Regions from separate parts of the Kitasatospora sp. NPDC086801 genome, predicted to be linked through region 1. Evidence: predicted binding sites of a transcription regulator. Region 1 holds the regulator's gene; the other holds the start of a gene.
What was found. The regulator HrcA, encoded in region 1, represses chaperone genes, less so after heat shock. The targets are predictions, from matches to a motif close to TTNGCACTCNGNNNNNCNGAGTGCNAA.
Positions count from the first base shown of each region.

Region 1 (15,022 bases):
TGGTCGTACCCGAGGACGTGCAGCACCCCGTGGACGGTGAGCAGTTGGAGCTCCTCGTCCATCGAGTGCTGGGAGGGGGCCGCCTTGCCCTGCTGCTCGGCGACCTCCGGGCAGAGCACGATGTCGCCGAGCAGGCCCTGCGGCAGCTCCTCGCCCTCCTTGCCGGGGCGCAGCTCGTCCATCGGGAAGGACATCACGTCGGTGGGTCCGGGGAGGTCCATCCACTGGATGTGCAGCTCCTCCATCGCCGCTCCGTCCACCAGGATCACGGACAGTTCGGACTGCGGGTGGATCCGCATCTTGTCCAGGGCGAAGCGGGCGACGTCGAGGATGGCTTCCTCATCGGCGTCCCAACCGGACTCGTTGGCGATGTCGATCGACATGACGGGCTACGTACTCAGCTTTCGGTGCGATGGGATTGTCGGGGTGCGCGGGAGCCGCGCCGCTGGGCCGGCTTGCGGGCGGGCGAGGAGTTCTCCTCGGCCTCCTGCTTGGCGTCCCAGCGTTCGTAGGCGTCCACGATCCGGCCGACCAGCTTGTGGCGGACCACGTCGGTGCTGGTGAGGACGGAGAAGTGGATGTCGGGCACGTCGGCCAGGATGTCCTGGACGACCTTGAGGCCGCTGCGGGTGCCGCCCGGGAGGTCGATCTGGCTGGTGTCGCCGGTGACCACCACCCGGGAGTTGAAACCGAGGCGGGTGAGGAACATCTTCATCTGCTCGGGCGAGGTGTTCTGGGCCTCGTCCAGGATGATGAAGGCGTCGTTGAGGGTGCGGCCGCGCATGTACGCCAGCGGCGCGACCTCGATGGTGCCGGCCGCCATCAGGCGCGGGATGGAGTCGGGGTCCATCATGTCGTGCAGCGCGTCGTACAGCGGGCGCAGGTACGGGTCGATCTTCTCGTAGAGGGTGCCGGGCAGGAAGCCCAGCCGCTCCCCCGCCTCGACGGCCGGGCGGGTCAGGATGATCCGGTTGACCTCCTTGGCCTGGAGGGCCTGGACGGCCTTGGCCATCGCGAGGTAGGTCTTGCCGGTGCCGGCCGGGCCGAGGCCGAAGACGATCGTGTGCTTGTCGATCGCGTCGACGTAGCGCTGCTGGTTGAGGGTCTTGGGGCGGATCGTGCGGCCCCGGTTGGACAGGATGTTCGCGGTGAACACCTGGGACGGCGCCGGGCTGTCCGGGTCCTCCGCGGCACCGCGGAGCATGGCGATGGAGCGCTCCACGGAATCCTCCGTCAAGGGCTGGCCGGTGCGCAGCACCAGCATCATCTCGGTGAAGAGCCGCTGCACGAGGGCGACCTCGGCGCGCGCTCCGGTGGCGGTCACCTCGTTGCCGCGGACGTGGATGTCGGCGGCGGGGAAGCCCTGCTCGATCACGCGCAGCAGCGAGTCCGCCGTGCCGAGCAGGGTGACCATCGGGTGCTTCTCGGGGATGACGATCCGGGCGCTGACGCGACCGTCGCCGGCCGGTTCGGGGCGCGACTGTCCGTTCGTACGGGTCTGCGATGTGTCACTCATAGGTCGGCGCTGGGCCTGCCTCATCCCATCCGTGGTGTCGTGTGCCGATCGGTCTCTCCGGGGCACCAGGGTACGCCGCGCACGTGGCCGCCGCGGCGGGCGGCGGGGCCGCACCCGACGATGCTGCGGCAGATCGGGGGCGGGCGCGAGCGCTTTTCACGGGCGGTGTGCCGGGCTCACGGCTGGCGCCGGACGGGCACGGGCACCCGGGCGAGGTCGGTGGCGAGCACCAGCTCGCCGTCGAAGTGCTGGCGGGCGTCGGCCAGGTGCTGGCCGAGGTCCGGGTAGCGCTGGGAGAAGTGGGTCAGCACCAGGGTGCGCACCCCGGCCTCGGCGGCGGCCTTGGCGGCCTGCCCGGCGGTGAGGTGGCCGTGCTCCTCGGCGAGCCGGGCGTCGGCGTCGGCGAAGGTCGACTCGACGACCAACAGGTCGACGCCCTCGGCGAGTTCGTGCACGCCGTCGCAGAGCCGGGTGTCCATCACGAAGGCGAAGCGCTGGCCCGGCCGGGGCTCGCTGACCTCCTCCAGGGTGACCCGCCGGCCGTCCGCCTCGATCACCCCCTCGTGCTGGAGCCGGCCGACCGCGGGGCCGAAGACGCCCAGCGCGGCGAGGCGTTCGGGCACCAGGCGGCGGCCGTCCGGCTCGGACAGCCGGTAGCCGAAGGACTCCACGGGGTGGGACAGCCGCACGGCGTCCAGCGCGAAGCGGGCGCCGGGCGCGGGCAGCGGGCCCGGCTCGTCGATCGGCCGGGGCCGCAGGACGGCCGTCTCGTGGTAGGCGGTGGCGTGCCGCAGCCGTTCGAAGTAGACCTCCCCGGAGGCCGGGAAGTAGACGTCCACCGGGTGCGGGACGCGGTCCAGGTTGATCCGCTGGATCACCCCGGCGAGGCCCAGGCAGTGGTCGCCGTGGAAGTGCGTCACGGCGATCCGGGTGATCTGGGTGGCCGAGACGCCGGCCAGCAGCATCTGCCGCTGGGTGCCCTCGCCGGGGTCGAACAGCAGGCCCTCGCCGTCCCAGCGGAGCAGGTAGCCGTTGTGGTTGCGGTGCCGGGTGGGCACCTGGCTGGCGGTGCCGAGGACGACGAGTTCGCGCTGTGACACGTAGGTCAGACCATGCTCTCGGTCATCGGCTTGCCGCCGAGCACGTGGACGTGGGCGTGGAAGATCGTCTGGCCGGCGCCGGCCCCGGTGTTGAAGATCAGCCGGTAGTCCTCGACGCCCTCGTCCTTGGCCACCGCGCCCGCCTCGGCGAGGAGTTCACCGGCGAGCTCCGGCTCGGCGGCGGCCAGCGCGGCGGCGTTCGGGTAGTGCACGTGGGGGATGACCAGGACGTGCAGCGGCGCCTTGGGGGCGATGTCGCGGAAGGCGAGGACGCGCTCGGTCTTGCGCACCACGGTCGCCGGGATCTCGCCCGCCACGATCTTGCAGAACAGGCAGTCGGGCTGCGGCTCGCCGGCCATCGGCTTCTCCTCGGTTCGTGTCTGGTCTGGGGCCGTACGGGCGCAGCCTAGCGGGAAGTCGGCCCGGCCGACCTCCCGTTCGGCTGCGCTCCCGCCCGCCGGGGCGGCGGGGACGCGCCCTACGCCCAGGGCATCGGCGGGGCCGTCCGGGGCGGGGCCGCGGCGAGCGCGGCGAGGGCGATCCGGACGCCCTCGGCCAGCTGCGGGTCCTCGCCGGCGGCCCACTGGTGCGGGGCCATCGGCACCTCGACGTCCGGGTCGACGCCGTGGTTCTCCACGCCCCAGCCGTGGTTCTCCAGCCAGTACGCGTACTTGGGCTGGGTGACCAGGGTGCCGTCGACCAGGTGGTAGCGGCTGTCGAAGCCGATCACCCCGCCCCAGGTGCGGGTGCCGACCACCGGGCCGATGCCGAGCGTCTGGATGACGGCGTTGACGATGTCGCCGTCCGAGCCGGAGAACTCGTTGGCGAGCGCGACGACCGGCCCGCGCGGGGCGTCGAGGGGGTAGGGCACCGGGTGGTCGGTGTCCCGGATGGCGTTCCAGCCGACGATCCGGCGGGCGAGCTTCTCGATCACCAGCTGCGAGGTGTGGCCGCCGCGGTTCTCCCGGACGTCGACGATCACGCCGTCCCGGGCCATCTCCACGGCCAGGTCTCGGTGGATCTGCGCCCAGCCGGCCGACTGCATGTCGGGGATGTGCAGGTAGCCGAGCCGGCCACCGGACAGCTCGCGCACCGCGGCCCGCCGCCCGGCCACCCAGTCGTGGTAGCGCAGCGGCTCCTCGTCGGCGATCGGGACGACCACCGGGTGGCGCCGGTCGGTGCCGTCCTTGCCGGCCACGGTCAGCTCGACCGGCTGCCCGGCGGTGCCGGCCAGCAGCGGGGCCGGGCCGGTGACCGGGTCCACCGGGCGGCCGTTGACGGCGAGGACGGCGTCGCCCGGGCGGATCGCGGCGCCGGGCGCGGCCAGCGGTGAGCGGGCCCGGGGGTCGGAGGACTCGCCGGGCAGGATGCGGGCGATCCGCCACCGGTCGCCGTCCTTGGCGAGGTCCGCGCCGAGCAGGCCCTGGCGCCGGGCGGGCTCGGTGTACCGGCCGTACGGGATGACGTAGGCGTGCGAGGTGCCGAGTTCGCCGTGCACCTCCCAGAGCAGGTCGACCAGGTCGTCGTGCGAGCCGAGCCGCTCCACGAGCGGCCGGTAGCGGTCCAGCACGCCAGCCCAGTCGACGCCGCCGAGGTCGGGGCGCCAGTAGTTGTCCCGCATCAGGCGGCCGTTCTCGGCGTACATCTGCCGCCACTCGGCGGCCGGGTCGACGGTGACCCGCAGCCGGGCCAGGTCGACGCTCACCTCGTCGTCCTCGCCGCCCGCCTTGTGCTCGGCCGGGACGATCCGCAGCTCGCCCCCGTCCAGCACGGCCACCCGGGTGCCGTCCCCGCTGACCGCGAAGCCGTCCACGCCGTGCACCAGTTGCTCGACGCGGCGCTTCCTCAGGTCGAAGCGCTCCAGCACCGGCCGGGGCCGCTCGTCCTCCGGCGAGGCCGCCCCGTCGCCGAGTTCGCCGAGCAGCGGGGCGCGGGTCCACAGCAGGCCGTCCTTGGCGGCCTTGAGCACGTCGAACCGGCCGCCCTCGACCGGGAACGGGACGATCCGGTCCGCGATGCCGTCCAGGTCGACCCTGGTCACCGGTACGGCGGCGGCCTCCTCGCCGTCCGCCTTCCTGCCGCGCGGCTCGTCCTCCTCCGCGCCGAGCGGGCGCCCGGCCCGCTGCGGTCCGAACGGGGACGGCGTGTCGGCGGCCAGCGTGATCAGGTACGGGCGGCAGCCGTTGGGGAACGACAGGTCGAAGACGTGCGAGTCGTAGACCGGGTCGAAGTTGCGCACCGACAGGAACGCCAGGTAGCGGCCGTCCGCGGTGAAGGCCGGCGAGGTGTCGATGAAGCGCTGCTGGGTGACCTCCCCGACCGTCCGGGTGGCCAGGTCGGCCAGCACGATCTGGCGCAGCGAGTACGGGCCCAGCCGGTGCGCCGGCCGCGACCAGGCCAGCCAGGCCGAGTCCGGGCTGAAGGCCAGCCCGCTGACCTCGCCGTCGGTGCTGCGGTCCAGCTCGTGCACGGTGCCGTCGGCGAGCGCGACCAGCAGGACCCGGCCGTCGTGCACGCCGAGCGCGGCCTGCGCGCCGTCCGGGGACACCGCCAGGGAGTTGACCCGGCCGATCCGCCCGGCGGCCAGCCGGCGACGCTCGGCGCCCTGGACGTCGGGGGCGAACTCCAGGGCGTCCTCGCCCTCGGCGTCGGACACCCACAGCACGCCCTGGGCGCCGTCCTCGCCCGGCACCACCCGGGCCAGCCGCCCGCGCACCCCCGGCGTCTCGTCCAGCACCCGGGCCGGGCCCTCCCGGTGGGTCAGCCAGTGCACGTCGCCGCGCACCACCACGGCGCCGGCCCGGCCGGTGCGGTCGGGGGCGGCGGACTCCAGCCAGTGCGCGGCGTGCACCGGGCGGGGGCGGCGGCCGCTGCGCGGGCCGGCCAGCCGGATGTCGAGGCGGCGGGGCGCGGCTCCCGCCAGGTCCTCCAGCAGCCAGATGTCGCCGGCCCGGTGGAAGACCACCCGGGTGCCGTCGGTGGTGGCGTTGCGGGCGTAGAAGCCGTCCGGGTCCGTGGTGTGGCGGCGCAGGTCGGAGCCGTCCGGGCGGCTGGAGTACAGCTCGCCGACGCCCTCGTGGTCGGAGAGGAAGGCGATCCTGCCTCCTGGCAGGAGGGGGCCGGCCACCCACAGCGGAGAGTCGAGCTGGCCGTCCAACTCCTCGTGGACGCGGACGAATTCGTCCCGGCCGATCCACAACTTGCCCGCCCGGCCGCCCCGGTAGCGCTTCCACCAGGCCGGTTCGCGGTTGTTGACGGTGCCCAGCAGCACGCGGTCGCCGCCCGGCTCGAAGGCGAGCCCGCCGATCGGCCCGTACGGCAGCCGCACCGACTCGCCGCCGTCCAGCGGCACGGCGTGCGCCCAGCTGCGGCGCAGGGTCGCCTCGCCGGCGGTGGTGAGGGCGATCGGGCGCCCGTCGGCCGTCCAGCCCCGCACCTCGGTCTGGTCGCTGCCCCAGTGGGTGAGCCGCCGGGACGGGCCGCCGTCCACCGGCACCACGTGCACCTCGGGCGCGCCGTCCCGGGTGGAGGTGAAGGCGATGTGCCGCCCGTCGGGGGCGAACCGGGGGTGGTGGACCGGCAGGTGATCGGCCGTCAGCCGCCAGGCCCGGCCGCCGTCCAGCGGGGCCAGCCAGACGTCGTCCTCGGCGACGAAGGTGACCAGGTCACCGTGCAGATGGGGATGGCGCAGGTAGGCGCCCGCAGAGGTGCTCAGGGGTTCCGTCACGCGGTCAGCGTAGGCACGTACGCGCACGACGCGCGCCGGTTTCCGCAGACTCCGGCCCCACCGGCGGGCGCGGCCCGATCCACGGGAAGTGCCCTACGACCAGCGGCCGGTGCGCCCCAGCAGCAGGGCGCCGGCGGCCACCCCGGCGGTGGAGGTGCGCAGCACCGAGGGGCCCAGCCGGTACGGTCCGGCGCCCGCCTCGGCGAAGGCGGCCAGCTCCTCCGGGGAGACCCCGCCCTCCGGGCCGACCACCAGCACCACGTCCCCGGCCCCGGGCAGCGCGGCCAGCGCCAGCGGCTCGGCGCCCTCCTCGTGCAGCACGGCGGCGAACGCGGCCCCGGCCAGGAGCGGCGCCAGCTGCCGGGTGGTCGCCGGCTCGCGCACCTCGGGGAAGCGCAGCCGACGGGACTGCTTGCCCGCCTCCCGGGCGGTGGCCCGCCACTTGGCGAGCGCCTTGGCGCCCCGGTCGCCCTTCCACTGCGTGATGCAGCGCGAGGCGGCCCACGGGACGATCACGTCCACGCCGACCTCGGTCATGGTCTCCACCGCGAGCTCGCCGCGGTCACCCTTGGGCAGCGCCTGGACGACGACGATCCGCGGTACCGGCTCGGGCTCCCGGCGGACGGCGGCCACCGTGACGTCGATCGCGTCCTTGCCGAGCACCGCGGCGACCGTCCCGTCCACCCCGAGGCCCAGCCCGTCGGCGAGGGTCACCGCCTCGCCCGCCGCCAGCCGCTTCACCGCGGCCGCGTGCCGCCCCTCCGGCCCGTCGAGGCGCACCACGGAGCCGGGCGTGGCAGCGGCGATCCGCTCGGTCTCGACGACGAAGACGGGGGCGGTCATGCGGGGAACCTCCGGGGGTGGGAGCGGATCGGGAACGCGAAAGGGGTGCCGGGGCAGGACCCCGGCACCCCCGCGCGGACGGCCCGGACAGGCCTAGGGCGGGTCTGACAATTCCCGCCGGGCACGCGACGCCGCGCGCTGATCCGACGCGAATTGTCAGACCCGCCCTGGGGGCCTATCGGCCGTTGAACGCGTCCTTGAGGCGCGAGAACAGGCCCTGCTGGCCCGGCGCGAACTGGCCGGACGGCCGCTCCTCACCGCGCAGCACCGCGAGCCGGCGCAGCAGGTCCTCCTGCTCGGCGTCGAGCTTGCTGGGCGTCTGCACCTCGACATGCACTATCAGGTCGCCCCGGCCGCCCCCGCGCAGGTGCGTGATGCCGCGGCCGTGCAGCGGGATCGACTGCCCGGACTGGGTGCCGGGCCGGATGTCGACCTCCTCCAGCCCGTCCAGGGTCTGCAGCGGCACCTGGGTGCCCAGGGACGCCGCCGTCATCGGGATGGTGACGGTGCAGTGCAGGTCGTCCCCGCGCCGCTGGAAGACGGTGTGGGTGGTCTCGGCGATCTCGACGTACAGGTCGCCGGCCGGGCCGCCGCCGGGGCCGACCTCGCCCTCGCCGGCCAGCTGGATCCGGGTGCCGTTGTCGACACCGGCCGGGATCTTGACGGTCAGGGTGCGCCGGGCGCGGACCCGACCGTCGCCGGCGCACTCCGGGCACGGGGTCGGCACGACGGTGCCGAAGCCCTGGCACTGCGGGCAGGGGCGGGAGGTCATGACCTGGCCCAGGAACGACCGGGTGACCTGGGAGACCTCGCCCTTGCCGCGACACATGTCGCAGGTCTGCGCGGAGGTGCCAGGGGCCGCGCCCTCGCCGCTGCACGTGGTGCAGGTGACGGCGGTGTCGACCTGGAGTTCCTTGGTGGTGCCGAAGGCGGCCTCCTCCAGGGTGATCTCCAGCCGGATCATGGCGTCCTGGCCGCGGCGGGTGCGCGAGCGCGGGCCGCGCTGGCCGGCCGCGGCGCCGAAGAAGGCGTCCATGATGTCGGAGAAGCCGAAGCCCGCCGCGCCCGCGCCGAAGCCGCCCGCGCCCCCGCCACCCGGCGAGAGCGGGTCGCCGCCGAGGTCGTAGACCTGGCGCTTCTGTGGGTCGGAGAGCACCTCGTAGGCGGCGTTGATCTCCTTGAAGCGCTCCTGCGTCTTCGGGTCCGGATTGACGTCCGGGTGCAGTTCGCGTGCCAGGCGCCGGAAGGCCTTCTTGATCTCGTCCTGCCCCGCATCCCGTCGGACGCCGAGTACCGCGTAGTAGTCCGTGGCCACCAAATGCTCCGCTTGTTCCGCCTGTAGTAGTGCTGCGACTGGACACCGCCGCCGGAGGTCCGACGGCGGCCTGTGCTACGACTCGGCCAGGATCTGACCCACGTACCGCGCCACCGCACGCACCGCCCCCATTGTGCCCGGATAGTCCATCCGGGTCGGACCGATCACACCCAGTTTGGCCACGCTCTCGTCGCCCGAACCGTAACCGACCGACACCACCGAGGTGGAATTCAGCCCCTCGTAGGCGATCTCCCGCCCGATCCGGACCGTCATCGCGGCGTCCGCCGTCTCACCCAGGAGGCGGAGCAGGACGACCTGCTCCTCCAGGGCTTCCAGCACCGGCTGGATGGTCAGGGGGAAGTCGTGCCCGAAGCGGGTCAGATTGGCCGTGCCGGCCAGCATGATCCGCTCCTCGTTCTGTTCGGCGAGCGCTTCGAACAGCGTCGCCAGGACCGTGCTGACGGTCGGGCGGTCCGGCTGCTCGAAACCCGCCGGGAGCTCCTCCAGGAACCCCGGCACGTCCGGCAGCCGCTGGCCGACGGCCCGCACGTTGATCCGGGCCCGCAGGTCCGCCAGGACCGTCTCGCCGACCGGGCCCGGGCAGTCCACCATCCGCTGCTCGACCCGGCCGGTGTTGGTGATCAGGACCAGCATCACCTTGGTCGGGGCCAGCGCCACCAGCTCGATGTGCCGGACCGTGGACCGCGACAGCGAGGGGTACTGCACCACCGCGACCTGCCGGGTGAGCTGGGCGAGCAGCCGCACCGTCCGCATGACCACGTCGTCCAGGTCGACGGCGCCGTCCAGGAAGTGCCGGATCGCCCGGCGCTCGGGGGCGCTCATCGGCTTGACCTCGGCGAGCTTGTCGACGAACAGGCGGTACCCCTTGTCGGTGGGGATGCGCCCGGCGCTGGTGTGCGGCTGGTGGATGTAGCCCTCCTCCTCCAGCGCCGCCATGTCGTTGCGGACGGTCGCCGGGGAGACTCCGAGGTTGTGCCGCTCCACCAGGGCCTTGGAACCGACCGGCTCCTCGGTGCCCACGTAGTCCTGGACGATCGCGCGGAGCACGGCGAGCTTGCGGTCGTCCAGCTGGCGAACCTCACCGGCCATGGGGCACACACCTCCGTCTTCGCACGTTGTCCGTTCGTGTCACGCATGCTGCTGCCCGCTCCGGGACGACCCCGGCTCCGGCACCCGCTTTGGCACTCTGAACGTGCGAGTGCCAAAACCGTACCTGCCAGTGTAAGGCCCGGGCCCAACGGCAGGAACGGCCCGGCCGGAGTGATCCTGCCCGCAGTTCCCGGCGCGGGGGTGGTGCCGTGGGGCCGTCCGGGTGGCAGCATCGAAGACGACGGCGAATGGAGGAGCAAGCAATGTCGAGCTCGGGCCAGCACACCCGTTTCGCGCCCGACCGCGGTCTGACCGGCCGCATGGTCGTGACGATGTTCGTGATCGGGCTGCTGTACGTCGGTTTCACCGGTCTGCTGATCGTGCTGCTGCGCGGCGCCTGGCCACTGATCGTCCTGATCTCCGGCGGGCTGTTCGTGGCCCAGTTCTGGTTCAGCGACAAGATCACCGAACGGGCGATGGGCGCCCACCAGGTGACCCCTGAGCAGTACCCGCAACTGCACGGCACCATCGACCGGCTCTGCGCGCTGGCCGACATGCCCAAACCCCGGGTGGCGGTCGCCGACAACGACATGCCGAACGCCTTCGCCACCGGCCGCAACCCGCAGAACGCCGTGGTGTGCGTCACCACCGGCCTGCTGCGCCGGCTGGAACCCGAGGAACTGGAGGGCGTCCTCGCCCACGAGCTGTCCCACGTCGCCCACCGGGACGTCGCGGTGATGACCATCGCCGGCTTCCTCGGCGTCCTCGCCGGGGCCATGACCCGGATCGCCGTGTACGGCGGATTCATGGGCGGCAACCGCAACAGCAACGACCAGAACGCGGCGATCGCCGCCCTGATCATCCCGCTGGTGTCGATGGTCGTCTACGCCATCAGCTTCCTGCTCACCCGGCTCCTCTCCCGCTACCGGGAACTCGCCGCCGACCGCGCCGCCGCCCAGCTCACCGGCCGGCCCAGCGCCCTCGCCTCCGCGCTCACCAAGGTCACCGGCCAGATCGCCGCCATCCCCAGCAAGGACCTGCGCCAGGCGCAGCCCTACAACGCCTTCTACTTCGCCCCCGCGCTGAGCGCCCGGGAGACCGCCTCGCAGCTGTTCTCCACCCACCCGACGCTGGAGAAGCGGCTGGAGCAGCTGGCGAAGATCTCCGAGCAGCTCGGCCGCTGACGCCCCGCCCGCTGCCGCCCTCCTACGGCCCTCCCCCCAGCCCTCCTCCAGCCCTCCCGACTCCCTCCCGACTCCCTCCTCCGAAAGGATCGCCGTGGGAATCCTGGACACCCTGTTCGGGCGCACCAAGCCCGTCAAGCCCGACCTCGACCAGTTGTTCGGCGTCCCGTCCGCCGCCCTCACCCTGGAGGCCGCGGCCGGGTTCACCCCCACCGGGCTCGGCTCGGTCTGCTTCGCCGCCGTCGAGGGCGCGGCCTTCGTCCAGGTCGAACAGCAGGTGCGGGCGCTGCTCGACGCCGACACCGAACGCGGCGGCGTCCCGGTGGAGGCCTCCAAGGACGGCTACGGCTACTCCTGGCTGCTCGCCCGGCACACCCCCGAGGAGCTGCCGGAGCTGGTCAACGACCTGCACGCGGTCAACAGCGAGCTGGAGGCGAACGGCTTCGGGCCGCAGCTGCTCTGCTCGCTGGTCGGCTTCCGCAACCCGGAGGGGCAGCCGCTGGCCCTGGTCTACCTCTACAAACGCGGCACCTTCTACCCCTTCGCTCCGATGCCCGGCGGCGGGGAGCGGCGCAACAGCCCGCTGGAGCTCCAGGTCAACGCGATGCTGGGGAACGACCTGCGGCTGGAGAAGGACCTCACCCGCTGGTTCCCGGTCTGGGGCGCGCCGGGCCTCTGACGGTCCGTCCGTATAGTCGCTTTCATGCACAGCCGCCAGTACGGACCCGACCTGACCCCGCCGTGGAAGAAGCAGTCGCCCGCCCCGGAGGTGAGCGCCGAACGGGACCTGGTGGTGGAGGAGGCCGCCACCGGCTTCTGCGGCGCGGTGGTGCGCTGCGAGAAGACGGCCGAGGGCTTCACCGTCACCCTGGAGGACCGCTTCGGCAAGCACCGGGTGTTCCCGCTGGTGCCGCGCGGCTTCCTGCTGGAGGGCCGGACGGTCACCCTGGTGCGCCCGGCCGGTCCCGCGCCCGCCCGCGCGCCGGGCCGCACCGCCTCCGGCTCGGTCGCCGTCCCCGGCGCCCGGGCCCGGGTCGCCCGCGAGTCGCGGATCTACGTCGAGGGCCGGCACGACGCCGAACTGGTCGAGCGGGTCTGGGGCGACGACCTGCGGATCGAGGGCGTGGTCGTCGAGTACCTGGAGGGCGTGGACGACCTGCCCGCGATCGTCGCCGACTTCGCCCCCGGCCCGGGGCGGCGCCTCGGCGTCCTGGTCGACCACCTGCTCCCCGGCACCAAGGAGCACCGCATCGCCGCCCAGGTCACCGGCGACGCCGTCCTGGTCGTCGGCCACCCCTACATCGACATCTGGCAGGCCGTGAAGCCCGCCTCCGTCGGCATCCCCGGCTGGCCCGCCGTCCCGCGCGGCGAGGAGTGGAAGGAGGGCGTCTGCCGCCGCCTCGGCTGGCCGGTGAACACCCCCGCCGCCTGGAAGCGGATCCTCTCCACGGTGGACAGCTACAAGGACCTGGAGCCGGAACTGCTGGGCAAGGTCGAGGAGTTGATCGACTTCGTGACGGTTCCGGAGTGAGGCCGATCAGACGTACTGCTGAAAGTCCGTGGTGTCCAGATCGATCTCAAGCAGGCTGACGGGGACGGGCTCGCCGAACTTGCTGGTCCGCTCGGACATGTACCTCGGGAGGCCGGACCCGGGATCCCTACCCAACTCGGTCAGCAGCACGCAGACCCCCTTGATCGGGTCCACGATCAGGTACGCGGGGACGGAGCCCTCGGCGTAGAGCTCCCGCTTGGTCCGGTAATCACGATCGACACTGGTCTTCGACACCACCTCGACCACCAGGGTGACGGCGGGCGACGGCAGCAGTCGTCCGTGCTCCTGGACCGCCCCGCGTTCGAAGACGACCAGGTCTGGCTGGGGTTCGCTCGCCTGGCCGGGGATCCCCAGGTCCTGGGTCGTGAGTGGACGCCACCGACCGTACGGAAGCTGGTGCTGAATCGCCAGGACGATGAGATTGTGGACCATGTCAGGCCCCGCCATCATCACGATTTCCCCCCTGATGAGTTCGGCCTTGATGCCCTCCGGCACCTCCAGGTTCTCGAAGATCCCGGTCATCCGATCATCGATGGCGGTCATCGCACGCTCCCTCCGACGGCTGACACCCACGTTAACGAATGTCAGTCCACCAGGTCACGTACGACCGCGTCGGCGAGCAGCCGGCCCTGGAGGGTGAGGACGGCGCGGCCCTGGGCGTACGGCTCGGCGGCGAGGAGGCCGTCGGCGAGGTGGCGGGCGGCGGCGTGGCGGCCGGTGTCGGTGAGGAGGGTGAGCGGGATGCCCTCGGCGAGGCGCAGTTCGAGCAGGATGCGCTCGACCCGGCGGTCCTCCTCGGCGAGGACCTCGCGGCCCTGGGCGGGGGTGCGGCCCTCGGCGAGGGCCTGGGCGTAGGCGGCGGGGTGCTTGGCGTTCCACCAGCGGACGCCGCCGACGTGGCTGTGCGCGCCGGGGCCTGCGCCCCACCAGTCGGCGCCGGTCCAGTACAGCTCGTTGTGGCGGCAGCGGCCCTCCGGGGTGGTGGCCCAGTTGGAGACCTCGTACCAGGTGTAGCCGGCGGCGCTGAGGGCCTGTTCGGCGATGAGGTAGCGGTCGGCGTGCACGTCGTCGTCGATCATCGGCAGTTCGCCGCGCTTGACCCGGGCGGCGAGCTTGGTGCCGTCCTCGACGATCAGGGAGTACGCGGAGACGTGGTCGGGCCCGGCGCCGATGGCGGCGTCCAGGGAGGCGCGCCAGTCGCCGTCGGACTCGCCGGGGGTGCCGTAGATGAGGTCCAGGTTGACGTGGTCGAAGCCGGCGGCACGGGCCTCGGCGACGCAGGCCTCGGGGCGGCCCGGGGTGTGGTGGCGGTCGAGCAGCTTCAGGACGTGCGGGCGGGCGCTCTGCATGCCGAAGGAGACCCGGTTGTAGCCGCCCTCGCGCAGTTCGGCCAGGTAGGCCGGGTCGACGGACTCCGGGTTGGCCTCGGTGGTGACCTCGGCGCCCTCGGCGAGCCCGAACTCCTCGCGCAGCGCGGCGAGCATCTTCACCAGGTCACGGGCGGGCAGCAGGGTGGGGGTGCCGCCGCCGAGGAAGACGGTCTGCACCGGCAGGTCGACCGGGCCGAGGACCCGGCGGGCCAGCCGGATCTCGGCGACCACGTTGTCCGCGTAGGTCTCCTGGGAGGCGACGGCCCCGGAGGAGCGCAGCTCGGTGGCGGTGTAGGTGTTGAAGTCGCAGTAGCCGCAGCGGCTGGCGCAGTACGGCACGTGCAGGTAGAAACCGAACGGCCGCTGCCCGAGACCGGCGCGGGCGGATGCGGGCAGGGAACCGTCGGACGGCACCGGTTCGCCGTCGGGGAGTGCGGAGGGCATGACCCCATTGTCCCGTACGGCTCACCCGAACCGGTGAGCCGTACGGGAGCGGGGCCGATCAGGCCTCGTTGGCGCCCGCGTACATCGCGGTGACAGCGTCCGCGTAGGTCCGCTCGACCACCGGGCGCTTGATCTTCAGGCTCGGGGTGAGCTCCCCGTGCTCGATGTCGAGATCGCGCGGCAGCAGGTGGAACTTCTTGATCGTCTGCCAGCGCTGGAGGTCGGCGTTGAGTCGCTTGACGAAGCCCTCGATCAGCTGGTGCACCTGCGGGTCGGCGGCCACCTCGGCGTAGGACTTGCCCTTCAGCCCGTGCTCGGCGGCCCACGGCATGATGACCGACTCGTCCAGGCCGATCAGCGCGGTGCAGAAGTTGCGGCCGTTGCCGATCACGAGGATGTTGCTGACGAACGGGCAGACCGCCTTGAACCTGCCCTCGACCTCGCTGGGCGCGACGTACTTGCCGCCGGAGGTCTTGAACAGGTCCTTCTTGCGGTCGGTGATCCGCAGGAAGCCGTCGGGGCCGAGCTCACCGATGTCCTCGGTGTGGAACCAGCCGTCGGCCTCCAGTACCTCGGCGGTCTTCTCGGGCAGGTCGTGGTAGCCGCGCATGACGCCGGGGCCGCGCAGCAGGATCTCGCCGTCCTCGGCGATCCGGACCTCGGTGCCGGGCAGCGGGCGGCCCACGGTGCCGATCCGGATGTCCTCCTCGCGGTTGACGCAGGAGCCGGCGCTCGTCTCGCTGAGGCCGTAGCCCTCCAGGATCGGCACGCCGGCGCCGAGGAAGAAGTAGCCGATCTCGGGCGCGAGCGCGGCGCTGCCGGAGACGGCGCCGCGCAGCCGGCCGCCGAAGGCCGCGCGGA
Region 1 is NZ_JBIVAX010000002.1:269,575-284,596, forward strand. It holds gene ybeY (rRNA maturation RNase YbeY) at 1-383, opposite strand, end outside; gene ACIPLC_RS04640 (PhoH family protein) at 398-1,516, opposite strand; gene ACIPLC_RS04645 (ribonuclease Z) at 1,693-2,616, opposite strand; gene ACIPLC_RS04650 (histidine triad nucleotide-binding protein) at 2,622-2,975, opposite strand; gene ACIPLC_RS04655 (PDZ domain-containing protein) at 3,095-6,343, opposite strand; gene ACIPLC_RS04660 (16S rRNA (uracil(1498)-N(3))-methyltransferase) at 6,437-7,186, opposite strand; gene dnaJ (molecular chaperone DnaJ) at 7,362-8,501, opposite strand; gene hrcA (heat-inducible transcriptional repressor HrcA) at 8,577-9,611, opposite strand; gene htpX (zinc metalloprotease HtpX) at 9,875-10,795, shown strand; gene ACIPLC_RS04680 (hypothetical protein) at 10,890-11,474, shown strand; gene ACIPLC_RS04685 (DUF3097 domain-containing protein) at 11,499-12,326, shown strand; gene ACIPLC_RS04690 (Uma2 family endonuclease) at 12,333-12,890, opposite strand; gene hemW (radical SAM family heme chaperone HemW) at 12,932-14,161, opposite strand; gene ACIPLC_RS04700 (AMP-dependent synthetase/ligase) at 14,220-15,022, opposite strand, start outside.

Region 2 (15,022 bases), on a different contig from region 1:
GGCGGCGGCCGGCGGCAGCTCGGCGGCCACCCCCCAGCCCACCGGCGGCGGCGCCGTGCCGACCAGCCCGACCGGCACGCCCACCACCCCGGCCCCGGCCGGCGGGGACGCGGCGGCCTGGGCGAAGTGGAACCTCAAACCGCTGGCGCCGGCTCCCGCGCCGCCCGCGGACAAGCCCATCAAGCTCGAACGGACCGGCCCCGTACCGGTGTTCAGCGATGTGAAGACGAGCGACAAGGTCGTCTTCATCACCATCGACGACGGTGCCGAGAAGGACCCGAAGTTCGTTGAGATGCTGACCGAGCTCAAGGTGCCGATCTCGATGTTCCTGACCCGGGACATCGTCAAGAACGACTACGGCTACTTCAAGCCGCTCCAGGCGCTCGGCAACCACATCCAGAACCACACCGTGGACCACCCGGTGATGAGCAAGATCCCGGCGGAGAAGCAGAAGTCCGAGATCTGCGACGCGCAGTCCGCGCTCACCCAGCAGTACGGCACCGCCCCGTTGCTGTTCCGCCCGCCCTTCGGGGACGGCGCCAACACCCCGACGCTGAACAACTCGGTCCAGCAGTGCGGTCCGCGCGCGATGGTGCTCTGGCGCGAGTCGATGCAGATCCACGACATGCAGTACCAGGCGGCGGACAAGAAGCTGAAGTCCGGCGACATCATCCTGGCGCACTTCCGCGGCCCGAAGGAGCTCAAGGGCGCCACGATGACCCAGATGTTCGGCGACCTGCTGGCCCGGATCCAGGAGCAGGGCTTCTCGGTGGCCCGGTTGGAGGACTACATCCAGGCGCCCGCCTCGTAGTCCGGGCGCCCGCCGCGCAGCCGCCTCAGACGGGCCGGCCGAGCATCATCAGCGGCCCGTTGTCGGTGCGGCTGAGGATCACCGTGACGGCGTTCGGCCCGGAGGGCTTGAGCTGGCGGCGCAGCTCCTCCGGGGTGATCGCCATCCCGCGCTTCTTGATCACCACCGTGCCGACCCCGCGCTCGCGCAGCAGCGCCTTCAGCCGCTTGATGTGGAACGGCAGCACGTCGGTGAGCTCGAAGGCGTGCGCGTACGGGGTGGCCACCAGCTCGTCCGAGGTCAGGTAGGCGATCTTCGGGTCGATCAGCCGGCCGCCCACCTGCTCGGCCACCTCGGCCACCAGGTGGGCCCGGATCACCGCGCCGTCCGGCTCGTACAGGTAGCGCCCGACCGGGCCGGCCGGCGGGTCGGGCAGGTCGCCGCCGGTGAGGCTGGCGGCCTGCGGCAGCAGGGTGGCGCGGTGCGGGCGGGCGGCCCCGGTGCCGAACCAGAGCACCGCCTCCTTCACGTCGCCGTGGTCGGAGACCCACTCCGCCTCGGCGTCGGCCGGGACGGCCTCGTGCGGGATGCCCGGGGCCACCTTCAGCGCGCCGATCGGGGTCCGGCGGCCGGCCTCGATCGCCCAGGAGAGCGGCGGGGCGTACGCCTCCGGGTCGAACACCCGGCCGCGCGCCGTCCGCCGCGCCGGGTCGGTGAACACCGCGTCGTAGCCGGTGACGTCCACCTCGGCGACGTCTGCGCAGCGCACCTCGACCAGGTCGGCCAGGCCCAGCGCGGCCGCGTTGGCGGCGGTGGCGGCGCAGGCCGCCGGGTCCTTGTCGACGGCCAGCACCTCGATCCCGGCCCGGGCCAGCGCCAGCACGTCCCCGCCGATGCCGCAGCACAGGTCGGCCAGCCGGCGGACGCCCAGCCCGGCGAAGCGGCGCGCCCGCCACTCGGCCACGCTGCGCCGGGTGGACTGCTCGACGCCGTTGGGCGTGAAGTACATCAGGTCGGCGTCCGCCCCGAACTTCGCCCGCGCCCGCTGCCGCAGCCGGGCCTGCCCGAACGCCGCCGACACCAGCTCGGCCGGGTGCTCCCGCCGCAGCCTGGTGGCCAGTGCCAGCTCCTCCTCGGGCGTGAACTCGCGCAGCTCGGCGAGCAGGGCCTGGCCCTCGGGGGTCAGCAGGGGCTGGAGGTTCTCGGTGTCCACGGGGCCATTCTGGCGGGTCGGCGGCCCCGTCCGGCCCGCCGGTGCCGGCGCGGACGGGCCGGGTCGCGACTCACGGCGGGAGCCCGCCCGGGGGCGGGGCGGTCGCACAGGAGTGCGGCCACGCGCCCGCGGTTGCGGGATGCCCGGGCGCGCCGTTGGCACTCTGGTTGACTGAGTGCTAACACCGGCCTATGGTCGTCCTTGGCACTCCCCACTGGGGGAGTGCTAACGCGAAGACGTGTGCCTGACCCCCGCGACGGCAGGCCCACAGGTTCGCTCCTACCCGTTAGAAACCCCGTAATCTCCGAAGGGGAGCTCGGACGTGACCACCAGCAGCAAGGTTGCCATCAAGCCGCTTGAGGACCGCATTGTGGTCCAGCCGCTCGACGCCGAGACCACCACGGCCTCCGGCCTGGTTATCCCGGACACCGCCAAGGAGAAGCCCCAGGAGGGCGTCGTCCTGGCCGTCGGCCCGGGCCGCTTCGAGGACGGCCAGCGTCTGCCGCTCGACGTCGCCGTCGGTGACATCGTCCTGTACTCGAAGTACGGCGGCACCGAGGTGAAGTACCAGGGCGAGGAGTACCTGGTTCTTTCCGCTCGCGACGTTCTCGCCATCATCGAGAAGTAAGTCGTTCCGACCCGCCCCGGATCCGTGTCCCAAGTGACAGGGGCCCGGGGCGTGGTTGTTGGTTCACGTAGTCCGGCGGCCGGTGGGTCGGCCGCAGCCCCGAGGGAATAGGGAACATGGCGAAGATCCTGCAGTTCGACGAGGACGCCCGCCGCTCGCTGGAGCGCGGTGTCAACAAGCTGGCCGACACCGTCAAGGTGACCATCGGCCCCAAGGGCCGCAACGTCGTCATCGACAAGAAGTTCGGCGCCCCGACCATCACCAACGACGGTGTCACCATCGCCCGTGAGGTCGAGCTGGACGACCCGTACGAGAACCTTGGCGCGCAGCTCGTCAAGGAGGTCGCCACCAAGACCAACGACGTCGCGGGCGACGGCACCACCACCGCCACCGTGCTGGCCCAGGCCCTGGTCAACGAGGGTCTGCGCAACGTCGCCGCCGGTGCCGGCCCGGCCGCCCTGAAGAAGGGCATCGACAAGGCCGTCGCCGCCGTCTCCGAGCACCTGCTCTCGGTGGCCCGCGAGATCGAGGGCAAGGACGACGTCGCCGCCGTCGCGTCCCTCTCCGCCCAGGACACCCAGGTCGGCGAGCTGATCGCCGAGGCGATCGACAAGGTCGGCAAGGACGGTGTCATCACCGTCGAGGAGTCGAACACCTTCGGCGTGGAGCTGGACTTCACCGAGGGCATGCAGTTCGACAAGGGCTACCTGTCGCCGTACTTCGTCACCGACGCGGAGCGGCAGGAGGCGGTCCTGGAGGACCCGTACATCCTGATCAACCAGGGCAAGATCTCCTCCATCCAGGAGCTGCTGCCGCTGCTGGAGAAGATCCTCCAGGGCGGTGCCTCCCGGCCGCTGCTGATCATCGCCGAGGACGTCGACGGCGAGGCGCTGTCCACCCTCGTGGTGAACAAGATCCGCGGCACCTTCAACGCGGTCGCCGTCAAGGCCCCGGGCTTCGGCGACCGCCGCAAGGCGATCCTCGGCGACCTGGCCACCCTGACCGGCGGCACGGTCATCTCCGAGGAGGTCGGCCTCAAGCTCGACCAGGTCGGCGTGGACGTGCTGGGCACCGCCCGCCGCGTGACCATCACCAAGGACGAGACCACCGTCGTCGACGGTGCCGGTGACGCCGAGGCCGTGGCCGGCCGCGTCGCCCAGATCAAGGGTGAGATCGCCGCCACCGACTCCGACTGGGACCGCGAGAAGCTGCAGGAGCGCCTGGCCAAGCTGGCCGGCGGCGTCTGCGTCATCAAGGTCGGCGCCGCCACCGAGGTGGAGCTGAAGGAGCGCAAGCACCGCCTGGAGGACGCCATCTCGGCGACCCGCGCCGCGGTCGAGGAGGGCATCGTCGCCGGTGGTGGCGCCTCCCTGGTGCACGCCGCCAAGGTGCTGGACGGCGGCCTGGGCCTGGAGGGTGACGAGGCGACCGGTGTCGCGGTGGTCCGCAAGGCGCTGCACGAGCCGCTGCGCTGGATCGCCCAGAACGCCGGCCTGGAGGGCTACGTCATCACCTCCAAGGTCGCCGAGCTGGAGCCCGGCCAGGGCTTCAACGCGGCCACCGGCGAGTACGGCGACCTGGTGAAGGCCGGCGTCATCGACCCGGTCAAGGTCACCCGTTCCGCCCTGGAGAACGCGGCCTCGATCGCCTCCCTGCTGCTCACCACCGAGACCCTCGTGGTGGAGAAGAAGGAGGAGGAGGCCGACGGCGGTCACGGCCACTCCCACGGTCACGGCCACTCGCACTGACGCCTGACGGTCGATCGGAGGCCCGGTCCGCGCCCCTCGGGGTGTGGCCGGGCCTCCGGCGTGTCCGGCGTTTGAGGCTTCAATCATCAGCAGAATTTTGCCATTGGCAAAGATTGCCTTATAACTGAGGCATGATCGAGGCCCGTCACCTGCGCGTCCTGCGTGCCGTCGCCCGCACCGGCTCCTTCTCCGCCGCCGCCCGCGAGCTGGGCTGTACGCAGCCCGCCATCAGTCAGCAGATGAAGGCCCTGGAGAAGTCGGTGGACACCCCGCTGGTGGTCCGCTCCGGCCGGGGCATGCAGCTCAGCGAGGCGGGGCGGGTCCTGCTCAAGCATGCCACCGGGATCCTGGCCGGGCTCTCCGCCGCCGAGGAGGAGATCGCCGCGATCGCCGGGCTGCGGGCCGGGCGGGTGCGGCTGGTCTCCTTCCCGACCGCGAGTTCCACCCTGGTGCCGCCCGCGGTCGCCCGGCTGCGGGACAGCCATCCGGGGGTGCGCGTGTCGCTGGTCGAGGCGGAGCCGCCGGAGTCGCTGGCGATGCTGCGCGGCGGCGAGTGCGAGATCGCGCTGGCCTTCCGCTACCCGCAGTCCGACGGCGGCGCCGCGCTGCCGGCGCCCGCGCACGGGACGCCGCGCGAGGCGCGGGCCGAGGCCAACCTGGAGGCGCAGCAGCTGAGCGCCGGCTCCGACTGGTCCGATCTGGTGGTCACCCCGCTGCTGGACGACCCGCTGGTGGGCCTGCTGCCCGCCGCGCACCGGCTGGCGGGGCGGGACAGGCCGGTGGAGCTGGCCGAGCTGGCGGGGGAGCAGTGGATCGCCGGCTGCCCGCAGTGCCGGGGGCACCTGGTGGAGCTGTGCGCGGGGGCGGGTTTCGAGCCCCGGATCGACTTCGCGACCGACGACTATCCGGCGGTGGTCGGCCTGGTGGCGGCCGGGCTGGGGGTGGCGGTGCTGCCCCGGCTGGCGCTGGAGTCGGTGCGCCCGGACGGGGTGTCGACGGTGCCGGTGCGGACGGCTGCGGGGGCGCCGGCGCTGCGGCAGGTGGTCGCGCTGACCCTGCCGGATCTGGCCGAGGTGCCGGCCGTGGCGCTGATGCTGGAGCGGCTGGCGGGGTCTGCCGGCCGCTGACCTCTGGGGCGCGAGGGGCCTGAGGGCCCCGAACGGGGCTCGGACAGCCTGAGGCGCCACGAAGAAACGTTTCTTCACGGCGCGCCGTGGAGGCGGGGCTAGCGCTGTGCGACCGCCGGCGGGGTCAGCGGGACCTCCACCAGCCGGTGCCGCGAGCGCCCCAGCATCTCCTCGCGCTCGTCCTCGGTCATCCCGCCCCAGACGCCGTACGGCTCGCGGACCGCCAGCGCGTGCGCCGCGCACTCGGTGATCACCGGGCAGCGCATGCAGACCTCCTTGGCACTGGCCTCGCGTGAACTCCGCGCGGCCCCGCGTTCGCCCTCGGGGTGGAAGAAGAGCGAGCTGTCCACGCCACGGCAGGCTGCGGAGAGCTGCCAGTCCCAGAGGTCCGCGTTGGGACCGGGGAGGCGGGAGAAATCTGCCATGGCTCATTCCCTTCAGAGGCTCGTCGGCCGTGGGCCGGCGCTCAGCGGGCTGCTGCTGGGCGGCGCGGCGGGGCGTCGATGCACTGGTGTGGACACCTGGAAATATGACTTACGGCAACTCCATGGACAAGTCACCCACAGAGTGGCACAACAGTCAATGACCATACGAAAGCTATAAAAACGGGCAAAGTGGGCAAGGGGTTCGGCGGGCGCGGGCGTGGCATTCGGGTGGCCGACGGGCGCGCGACGCTCCGCATCGGTGTGCGGGTCGTGCGCCGACCGCGCGCGAGCTGGGCAAAAGTGCGGCGTGTGCACCGCGATGCGGCTGATCGGTAATGGGTTGGCCACGTACAGTGGTGGAGATGGCCCCGAAGGCCGTAACTCATTCGAGTGACGGTCGTTGGAAGTGCGGAGGCGGTTAGCGGGCGCCGGACGTCGGGAACGATCGCGGGGAATTTGAGGCGATCAGCACGGACTCTGTCGCCGATCGGCCGTGTCGGAGAGGTTCGTACCAGCCAGGAGGCTCAACGTGACGCGGATCAGCTGCGGAGGACGACGGTCATGACTTCCGTTCTCGTTTGCGACGATTCCCCGCTCGCCCGCGAGGCGCTTCGCCGCGCGGTCGCGACCGTACCCGGTGTGGACCGGGTCACCACCGCGACGAACGGGGAGGAGGTCCTCCGCCGCTGGGTGGCCGACCGCTCCGATCTCGTTCTGATGGACGTCCGGATGCCCGGCCTCGGCGGGGTCGAGACGGTCCGGCGGCTGCTGTCCGCCGATCCGGGCGCGCGGATCATCATGCTCACCGTCGCCGAGGACCTCGACGGGGTCGCGCTCGCGGTGGCCGCGGGCGCCCGCGGGTACCTGCACAAGGACGCCTCGCGCGCCGAACTGCGGGCCACCGTCACCCAGGCCCTCGCCGACCCGACCTGGCGGCTCGCCCCCCGCCGGCTGCGCAGCCCCGACATGGGCGCGGCGCCCACGTTGACGGCGCGTGAGATCCAGGTGCTGGAGGGCATGAGCCACGGTCGCAGCAACGCCGAGATCGGCCGCGAGCTGTTCCTGTCCGAGGACACCGTCAAGACCCACGCCCGACGGCTGTTCAAGAAGCTCGGGGCCTCCGACCGCGCGCACGCGGTGGCGCTGGGTTTCCGCTGGGGCCTGGTCCGCTGACCGCCGGTGCCGCCGCCGGCTGCGGTGCGCCGCCGGCGGTTCCCGGGACGGACGCCGTCCGGGCGTGTGACGTTACGGTCCCGAGGTTGCACCATGGAGGAGTGGAGCACCTCGGGGACCAGCGGACAGGCACTGCGGCGAACCACACGGCCGCAGGACACTCGGCGAACGGCGCGAAGGACGGGACCACCGACGGCGGCGGGGCGGGAGGCGGCACGGTGCAGGAGGGGCCGGTGGTGCGCGGCGGCACGCCGTACGGTGCCGCAGCGCATAACGTTCCGGTGCACAACTCCGGACGCGGTGCCGCGTTTTCCCGATCGACCAGGCACCATGGACCGATGCGTGACGACGTCGCCGGTGCGGCCTGCCAGGCGGACCCGGTGGAGGCCGAGCCCTCCGACCCGGGCGGCGATCCGTCGTACGCCGACCCCGACGGCCCCGGTGCGGCGCCCGGCCCCGGCCGACCGCCGGTGCTCGGCACGGGCGGTTCCCCCCTGGTGGGCGAACTCGTCGCGGCCGCCGTCCGCGGTGAGGGCCCGGCCATCGACGCCCTGCTCGCCTACGTCCATCCGCTGGCGCTGCGCTACTGTCGCGGCCGGCTGGTCCGGCTGCCCGGCGGTGCCCGGCACCACGTGGACGACGTCGCGCAGGAGGTCTGCGTCGCGGTGCTGTGCGCGCTGCCCCGGTACAAGGACCAGGGGCGGCCGTTCGAGGCCTTCGTCTACGGCATCGCCGCGCACAAGATCGCCGATCTGCAGCGGGCCGCGATGCGCGGGCCCGGTTCGACCGTCGTCCCGCAGGACGACCTGCCGGAGGTGCCGGACGAGGCGCTCGGCCCGGAGGAGCAGGCGCTGCTGAGCAGCGACGCGGCCTGGGCCAAGGAACTGCTCTCCAACCTGCCGGCCCGTCAGCGCGAGCTGGTGCTGCTGCGGGTGGCCGCCGGGCTCTCGGCGGAGGAGACCGGCGAGGTGCTGGGGATGTCGCCGGGCGCCGTCCGGGTGGCGCAGCACCGGGCGCTCAGCCGGCTGCGGGCGCTCGCCGAGGAGTCCTCCTGAGGCCCTGACCTGCCGGAATGATCCACGGGTGGCCGGTGTTGTCAAGGGCACGCGAGGACACATTCGCAGTGCCAGTACCATGGGGTATCGGCGCCTGGGCGGGTTGCCAAAGTTTCGCGGGTGCGCGCGGGGTTCCCCTGGAGGTTCCTCCAAAACCACCCGGCTTCGGCGGTCTGCTGCGAGTGAGCGATGAACGCGCCCCCACCCTCAGGGCGTGAGCGGATTAGGCCGGCCACGGAAGGTACCCCCCAAATGTCTTACAACGCCGCAGGCGTACCCGAGAAGTTCGCCATGCTCGGGCTCACGTTCGATGACGTCCTGCTGCTGCCCGGGGCCTCCGCGGTGCTGCCGAACCAGGTCGACACCTCCTCGCGGGTCTCCCGGAACGTGCGCGTCAACATCCCGCTGCTCTCCGCCGCGATGGACAAGGTCACCGAGGCGCGGATGGCGATCTCGATGGCCCGCCAGGGCGGCGTCGGCGTGCTGCACCGCAACCTGTCGGTCGAGGACCAGGCCAACCAGGTCGACCTGGTGAAGCGCTCCGAGTCCGGCATGGTCACCGACCCGATCACGGTCGGCCCGGACACCACGCTGGCCGAGGCCGACGCGCTGTGCGCCAAGTTCCGGATCTCCGGCGTGCCGATCGCGGACGAGGCCGGCAAGCTGCTCGGCATCGTCACCAACCGTGACATGGCCTTCGAGTCGGACCGCAGCCGCCAGGTCCGCGAGATCATGACCCCGATGCCGCTGATCACCGGCAAGGTCGGCATCTCCGGCGTGGACGCGATGGCGCTGCTGCGCCGCCACAAGATCGAGAAGCTCCCGCTGGTCGACGACGAGGGCCGGATCAAGGGCCTGATCACCGTCAAGGACTTCGTCAAGGCCGAGCAGTACCCGAACGCCGCCAAGGACGCCGAGGGCCGTCTGCTGGTCGGTGCCGCCGTCGGTGCCAGCGCCGAGGCGTTCGACCGGGCCCAGGCCCTGGTCGAGGCCGGCGCGGACTTCCTGGTCGTGGACACCTCGCACGGCCACAGCCACAACGCGCTGGCCTGGATCGGGAAGATCAAGTCGGCCGTCGGGATCGACGTGGTCGGCGGCAACGTGGCCACCCGCGACGGCGCCCAGGCGCTGATCGACGCCGGTGTGGACGGCGTCAAGGTCGGCGTCGGCCCCGGCTCCATCTGCACCACCCGTGTGGTCGCCGGCATCGGCGTCCCGCAGATCACCGCCATCTACGAGGCCGCGGTGGCCTGCCAGGCGGCCGGCGTGCCGGTCATCGGCGACGGCGGCCTGCAGTACTCCGGCGACATCGGCAAGGCGCTGGCCGCCGGCGCCGACACCGTGATGCTGGGCTCGCTGCTGGCCGGCTGCGAGGAGTCCCCGGGCGAGCTGATGTTCATCAACGGCAAGCAGTTCAAGTCCTACCGCGGCATGGGCTCGCTGGGCGCCATGCAGTCCCGCGGCCAGGGTCGCTCGTACTCCAAGGACCGCTACTTCCAGGCCGAGGTGGCCTCGGACGACAAGCTCGTCCCCGAGGGCATCGAGGGCCAGGTGCCCTACCGCGGCCCGCTGTCGGCCGTGCTGCACCAGCTGGTCGGCGGCCTGCGCCAGACCATGGGCTACGTCGGCGCCGCCACCATCGCCGAGATGGAGAGCAAGGGCCGCTTCGTCCGGATCACCTCGGCGGGCCTCAAGGAGAGCCACCCGCACGACATCCAGATGACCGTCGAGGCGCCGAACTACTCCAACCGCTGAGCAGCCGAAGCACAGGGGTCCGTCACCGCACCGCGGCGGCGGGCCCCTCGGCACGCCCGGGGGCGGGGGCGTGCGTTCGCAGGGTGCGGGATAATGGGGCGGCCGGGGTGACCCGGCGGGCATGAGCAACACATCAGAAGGGCTCGAAGTGACTGAGATCGAGATCGGGCGAGGCAAGCGCGGCCGCCGGGCGTACTCCTTCGACGACATCGCCGTCGTCCCCAGCCGTCGTACCCGGGACCCGAAGGAGGTCTCGATCGCCTGGCAGATTGATGCCTACCGCTTCGAGCTGCCGTTCCTGGCCGCTCCGATGGACAGCGTGGTCTCGCCGCAGCAGGCCATCGCCATCGGCCGCCTCGGCGGCCTCGGCGTGCTGAACCTGGAAGGCCTCTGGACCCGCTACGAGGACCCGCAGCCGCTGCTCGACGAGATCGCCACGATCACTGACGAGGCCGCCGCGACCCGCCGCCTGCAGGAGATCTACGCGGCGCCGATCCGCGCCGAGCTGATCAAGCAGCGGATCCAGGAGGTCCGCGACTCCGGCGTGGTCACCGCCGCCGCGCTCTCGCCGCAGCGCACCGCCGAGTTCTCCAAGGCCGTCGTGGACGCGGGCGTCGACGTCTTCGTCATCCGCGGCACCACCGTCTCGGCCGAGCACGTGTCCAGCGGCGCCGAGCCGCTCAACCTCAAGCAGTTCATCTACGAGCTGGACGTCCCGGTGATCGTCGGCGGCTGCGCCACCTACACCGCGGCCCTGCACCTGATGCGCACCGGCGCGGCCGGCGTGCTGGTCGGCTTCGGCGGCGGCGCCGCCCACACCACCCGGGGCGTCCTCGGCATCCAGGTGCCGATGGCCACCGCCGTCGCCGACGTGGCCGCCGCCCGCCGCGACTACATGGACGAGTCCGGCGGCCGCTACGTGCACGTGATCGCGGACGGTGGCGTCGGCTACAGCGGCGACATCCCGAAGGCCGTCGCCTGCGGCGCCGACGCGGTGATGATCGGTGCCGCGCTGGCCCGCGCCACCGACGCGCCCGGCAAGGGCTTCCACTGGGGCATGGAGGCCGTCCACGAGGAGCTGCCGCGCGGCAAGCGGGTGGACCTCGGCACGGTCGGCACCACCGAGGAGATCCTGACCGGTCCCTCGCACACCCCCGACGGCACCATGAACCTGTTCGGCGCGCTGCGCCGCGCGATGGCCACCACCGGCTACACCGAGCTCAAGGAGTTCCAGCGGGTCGAGGTGACCGTCAACCCGGCGCTCAACCACCGCTGAGACGCCTCGTGGTGAAGGCCCCCGTCGGTTCCGCCGGCGGGGGCTTCGGGCTGCCCGGACCGGGCTCAGCCGCGGTCGGCGGTGCGGCGGGTGAGGAGGAAGCCGCCGACCAGGGCGATGCCGTAGAAGGCGAGGTCGAGCGCGCGCAGTTCGGCGCGCCAGTGCGCCAGGGCGTCGTGCGGCAGACCGCGCGGGCCGGGGCCGGCCGCGTGCACCCGGCGGAGCTGGCAGGTCAGTTGGCCGAGCAGCAGTGCGCAGGCCGCGAGCGCCGCGCCGAGCATCGGCAGCACCCGGCTGCGGCCGCCGAGCCGGCCGAGCGGTAAGGCGACCAGGGCGGCGAGGGCGATGGCCAGCCAGCCGAGGCTGTCCGCGGCCCGGGCCGGCGCGCAGCCGTAGGCCAGGCCGCCGAGCAGCATGGCGAGGACGGCGAGGGCGACCGCCAGGGCGGTGCGGCGGCGCGCGCCCGTCCGGTGGGAGCGGACGGTGGGGACGTATCCGGCCACCGGGACACCGGGCATACCGGGCGCGACGTAGCCCTCGGGGGAGTCCAGGGTGGGGGCGACCGAGTAGTGCTGGGCGGTGCGCGGCCGGCCCGACTGGCCGTCAGTGCCCGGTGCGGGTGCGGTCATGGGCGTCGGTTCCCCCCGGAAAGACGATGAGCTGCCGAACGGTAGCAGCGCTCCGGCCGGATCTTGGCGAGTTTTCGATCACAGATCGGGCACGGAGTGCCGAACCCGATCCGGTACGTCCCGGATCGGGTCCGGGGGCCGGGTGGTCCCGGCCCCCGGGGACAGGGGATGATGGACACTTGGGTGTTCGGGCCTGAGGCCGGGCCGACACGCCGTCACCACGACCGCCGGCAGCACATGGGGGAACGTTCCGAATGACCCAGGCGCAGGGTTCCACCGGCCGCCTCCTGGCCGGCCGCTACCGGCTGAACGGCGTGCTCGGGCGCGGCGGTATGGGCACCGTCTGGCGCGCCGAGGACGAGATGCTGGGGCGGACCGTCGCGGTCAAGGAACTGCGGATGAACGCCAGCGTCGAGGAGGAGGAGAAGCACCGGCTGATCGTCCGGACGCTGCGCGAGGCCAAGGCCACCGCGCGGATCCGGCACAACTCGGCGGTCACCGTCTTCGACGTGGTCGACGAGGACGACCGGCCGTGGATCGTCATGGAGCTGGTCGAGTCCCGCTCGCTGGCCGACGTCATCCGGGAGGACGGGCCGCTGGCCCCCGCCCGGGCCGCCGAGATCGCGCTCGACGTCCTCGGCGTGCTGAGCGCCGCGCACGCGCTGGGCATCCTGCACCGGGACGTCAAGCCGTCCAACGTGCTGATCGGCGACGACGGCCGGGTCGTGCTCACCGACTTCGGCATCGCCAGCGTGGAGGGCGACGCCTCGGTCACCTCCACCGGCATGCTGGTCGGCGCGCCCTCGTACATATCCCCGGAGCGGGCCCGCGGGCAGAAGCCCGGGCCGCCGGCCGACCTGTGGTCGCTGGGCGGCACGCTGTACGCGATGGTCGAGGGCCGGCCGCCGTACGACCGGGGCTCGGCGCTGGCCACCCTGACCGCGGTGATGACCGAGGACCTGACCGCCCCGGTCAACGCCGGGGCGCTGCAGCCGGTGATCGAGGGGCTGCTCGCCAAGGACCCGGCCGAGCGGCTGGACGCCTCGCAGACCCGGTCGATGCTGAAGCGGGTCGTCGCGGAGGCCACCGCGAAGGCCGAGTCGACCACCGAGCACGCGATGCAGGTCGAGCGGCCGACCGCCGCCGCGGAGCCCGAGGAGGCCCCGGCCAAGGCCGAGGAGGGCCGCAAGCGGTCCATCGGCGGGCTGCTGGGGACCGTCCGGGTGGGCAGCCGGGCCAAGGACGAGGAGCCCGCCGCCGTGGCGGAGCCGGCGCCCGGGTCTGCTTCGTCCCCGGACCCGGACCCGGCTTCGGGGACGGGCTCGACTTCGGGTTCGGGTTCGGCCCCAGATCCGGCGGCCGAGCCGATCCGGCCGGTGACCAGCGAGTGGACCCTGGGTGCCACGCAGGCGGCCGGTGCCGACCCGCGCAACGGACGGCGGCGGCTGGCCGTGGTCACCGTGGTGCTGGTCCTGCTGCTGATCGCCGGGGTGGTCGCGGTGCTCCAGGCCGTCGGCAACGGGGACGACTCGTCGGCGAACGGCGCGGGTGCCACCTCGCCGGCCGCGACCGGCTCCGAGACCGGGCCGAGCGGGCCCCCGGCCGCCTCCGTCCCGGCGGCGGAGCCGGTGCCGGGCACCGACAAGCCGTCCCCGGACAAGCCGGCCACCGACACGCCGGCCGCCGACACGCCCGGCGCCGCTGCGGCCAACCCGCCGGCCGCCGGCTCGCCCGCCACCACCCCCGCGCAGAGCCCGACCCCGTCGGGTGCCGCCGTGCCGGCCGGTTACCACGAGTACAAGGACCCGACCGGCTTCTCGGTCGTCCTGCCGGACTGGCTCCAGCCGGCCGGTTCGGAGAACGTCCGCCGGATCTTCAAGGGCAATGGCAGTACCCTGACCATCGAGTGGACCACCAGCCCCGGTCCCAGCGCCGTCGCCGACTGGCAGGACTCCGAGCCGGGCCTGCGCTCGAAGGTCACCAACTATCAGCGGGTCAACCTGGCCGCGATCAACTACCGGCAGTGGAGCAACGCGGCCGACTGGGAGTGGATCAGCGGCACGCCGCGCATGCACTCGCTCAACCGCGGCTTCGTCACCGGGGACCCGGCCAAGTACGGCTACGCGATCTACTGGATCACCCCGGACGCGGACTGGGGCTCCCCGGCCGACTCCCAGGCGCGGGACACGGCCTTCGCCAGCTTCCAGCCCGCGCCGTAGGCGACGGAGCCAGGCCGGGCCTAGCCGATCAGGCGGGCCTTGGCCCGGCTGAACTCCTCGTCGGTGAGCGCACCGGAGGCGTGCAGGGCGGCCAACCGCTCCAGCTGGCCGAGGAGTTGGTCGCCCGCGCTGAGGTCGGCGGGGGCGGCCTCGGCCGCCGGCCGGGCGGTGGACGCGGCCTTGCGGGCGAGCCGGGCGGCCGCCCGGACCTGCTCGGCGAAGACGTCGGCCTTGGCCACGTCCTCGAACCGGTGCGAGCCGGTCAGGGCGACGACGGTGAGCACGTCGCCGTTGAGTTTGGTCCTGGCCACGGTCGCGTCCGTGACCGCCGTAAGCGGAACCGGGACCGGCGGTTTTCCGTCCTTGAGGAAGAGCAGCCGGTGGGTGGTGAGGACGAGCACGCCCTTGCGGAAGTGGTCGGGATGGCGCCCAGCCGTCGAGGCGACCGGATTCTCGCCGTCGATGACGGCCGCCTCGACCGTGCGCACGGCCTCGGCCTGATTGGCTTGGCTGTTGTTCCCCGCCACCTTGAAGGCGGTGTCGATCAGATCGGTCCAGTCCATGGGACCGAGCGTAAAGGAGCCGCTCAGTAGGCTGCTCGGTGAGCGAGAGGAACTGGCATGCGAGGCGGCCCAGGGCAGTTGCTGGCGGGGCGGTACCGGCTGACGGACCGTCCCGAACTCCTGCGGGCCCTGGCGGTGGACGACCGCACCGGGGAGTCGGTGCTGCTGCGCGCCCTGGAACTGCCGACGCTGCTGACCGCCGGTCAGGACCTGGACGGCGAGGTGCCCGCGCACGCCGACCGGCTGGTCCGCCGGGTGGCGGCGGTCGGCTCGTCCGCGCCGACCAGGCACCCCCGGCTGCTGCGCGGGCTCGGGGCCTTCGTCGAGGGCGAACTGCTGTGGACGGTGGAGGAGCGGCCGGGCGCCATGACGCTGGCCGACCTGGCGGCGGCCGGGCCGGTGCCGCCCTACCGGGCGGCCG
Region 2 is NZ_JBIVAX010000001.1:12,480-27,501, reverse strand. It holds gene ACIPLC_RS00100 (polysaccharide deacetylase family protein) at 1-811, shown strand, start outside; gene ACIPLC_RS00095 (SAM-dependent methyltransferase) at 837-2,003, opposite strand; gene groES (co-chaperone GroES) at 2,326-2,631, shown strand; gene groL (chaperonin GroEL) at 2,748-4,379, shown strand; gene ACIPLC_RS00080 (LysR family transcriptional regulator) at 4,511-5,506, shown strand; gene ACIPLC_RS00075 (WhiB family transcriptional regulator) at 5,605-5,931, opposite strand; gene ACIPLC_RS00070 (response regulator transcription factor) at 6,493-7,104, shown strand; gene ACIPLC_RS00065 (sigma-70 family RNA polymerase sigma factor) at 7,443-8,159, shown strand; gene guaB (IMP dehydrogenase) at 8,412-9,914, shown strand; gene ACIPLC_RS00055 (GuaB3 family IMP dehydrogenase-related protein) at 10,063-11,190, shown strand; gene ACIPLC_RS00050 (hypothetical protein) at 11,256-11,819, opposite strand; gene ACIPLC_RS00045 (protein kinase) at 12,074-14,038, shown strand; gene ACIPLC_RS00040 (SHOCT domain-containing protein) at 14,059-14,601, opposite strand; gene ACIPLC_RS00035 (protein kinase) at 14,659-15,022, shown strand, end outside.
Region 2: the regulator HrcA is predicted to act here: its motif matches at 2,159-2,185, upstream of groES (co-chaperone GroES).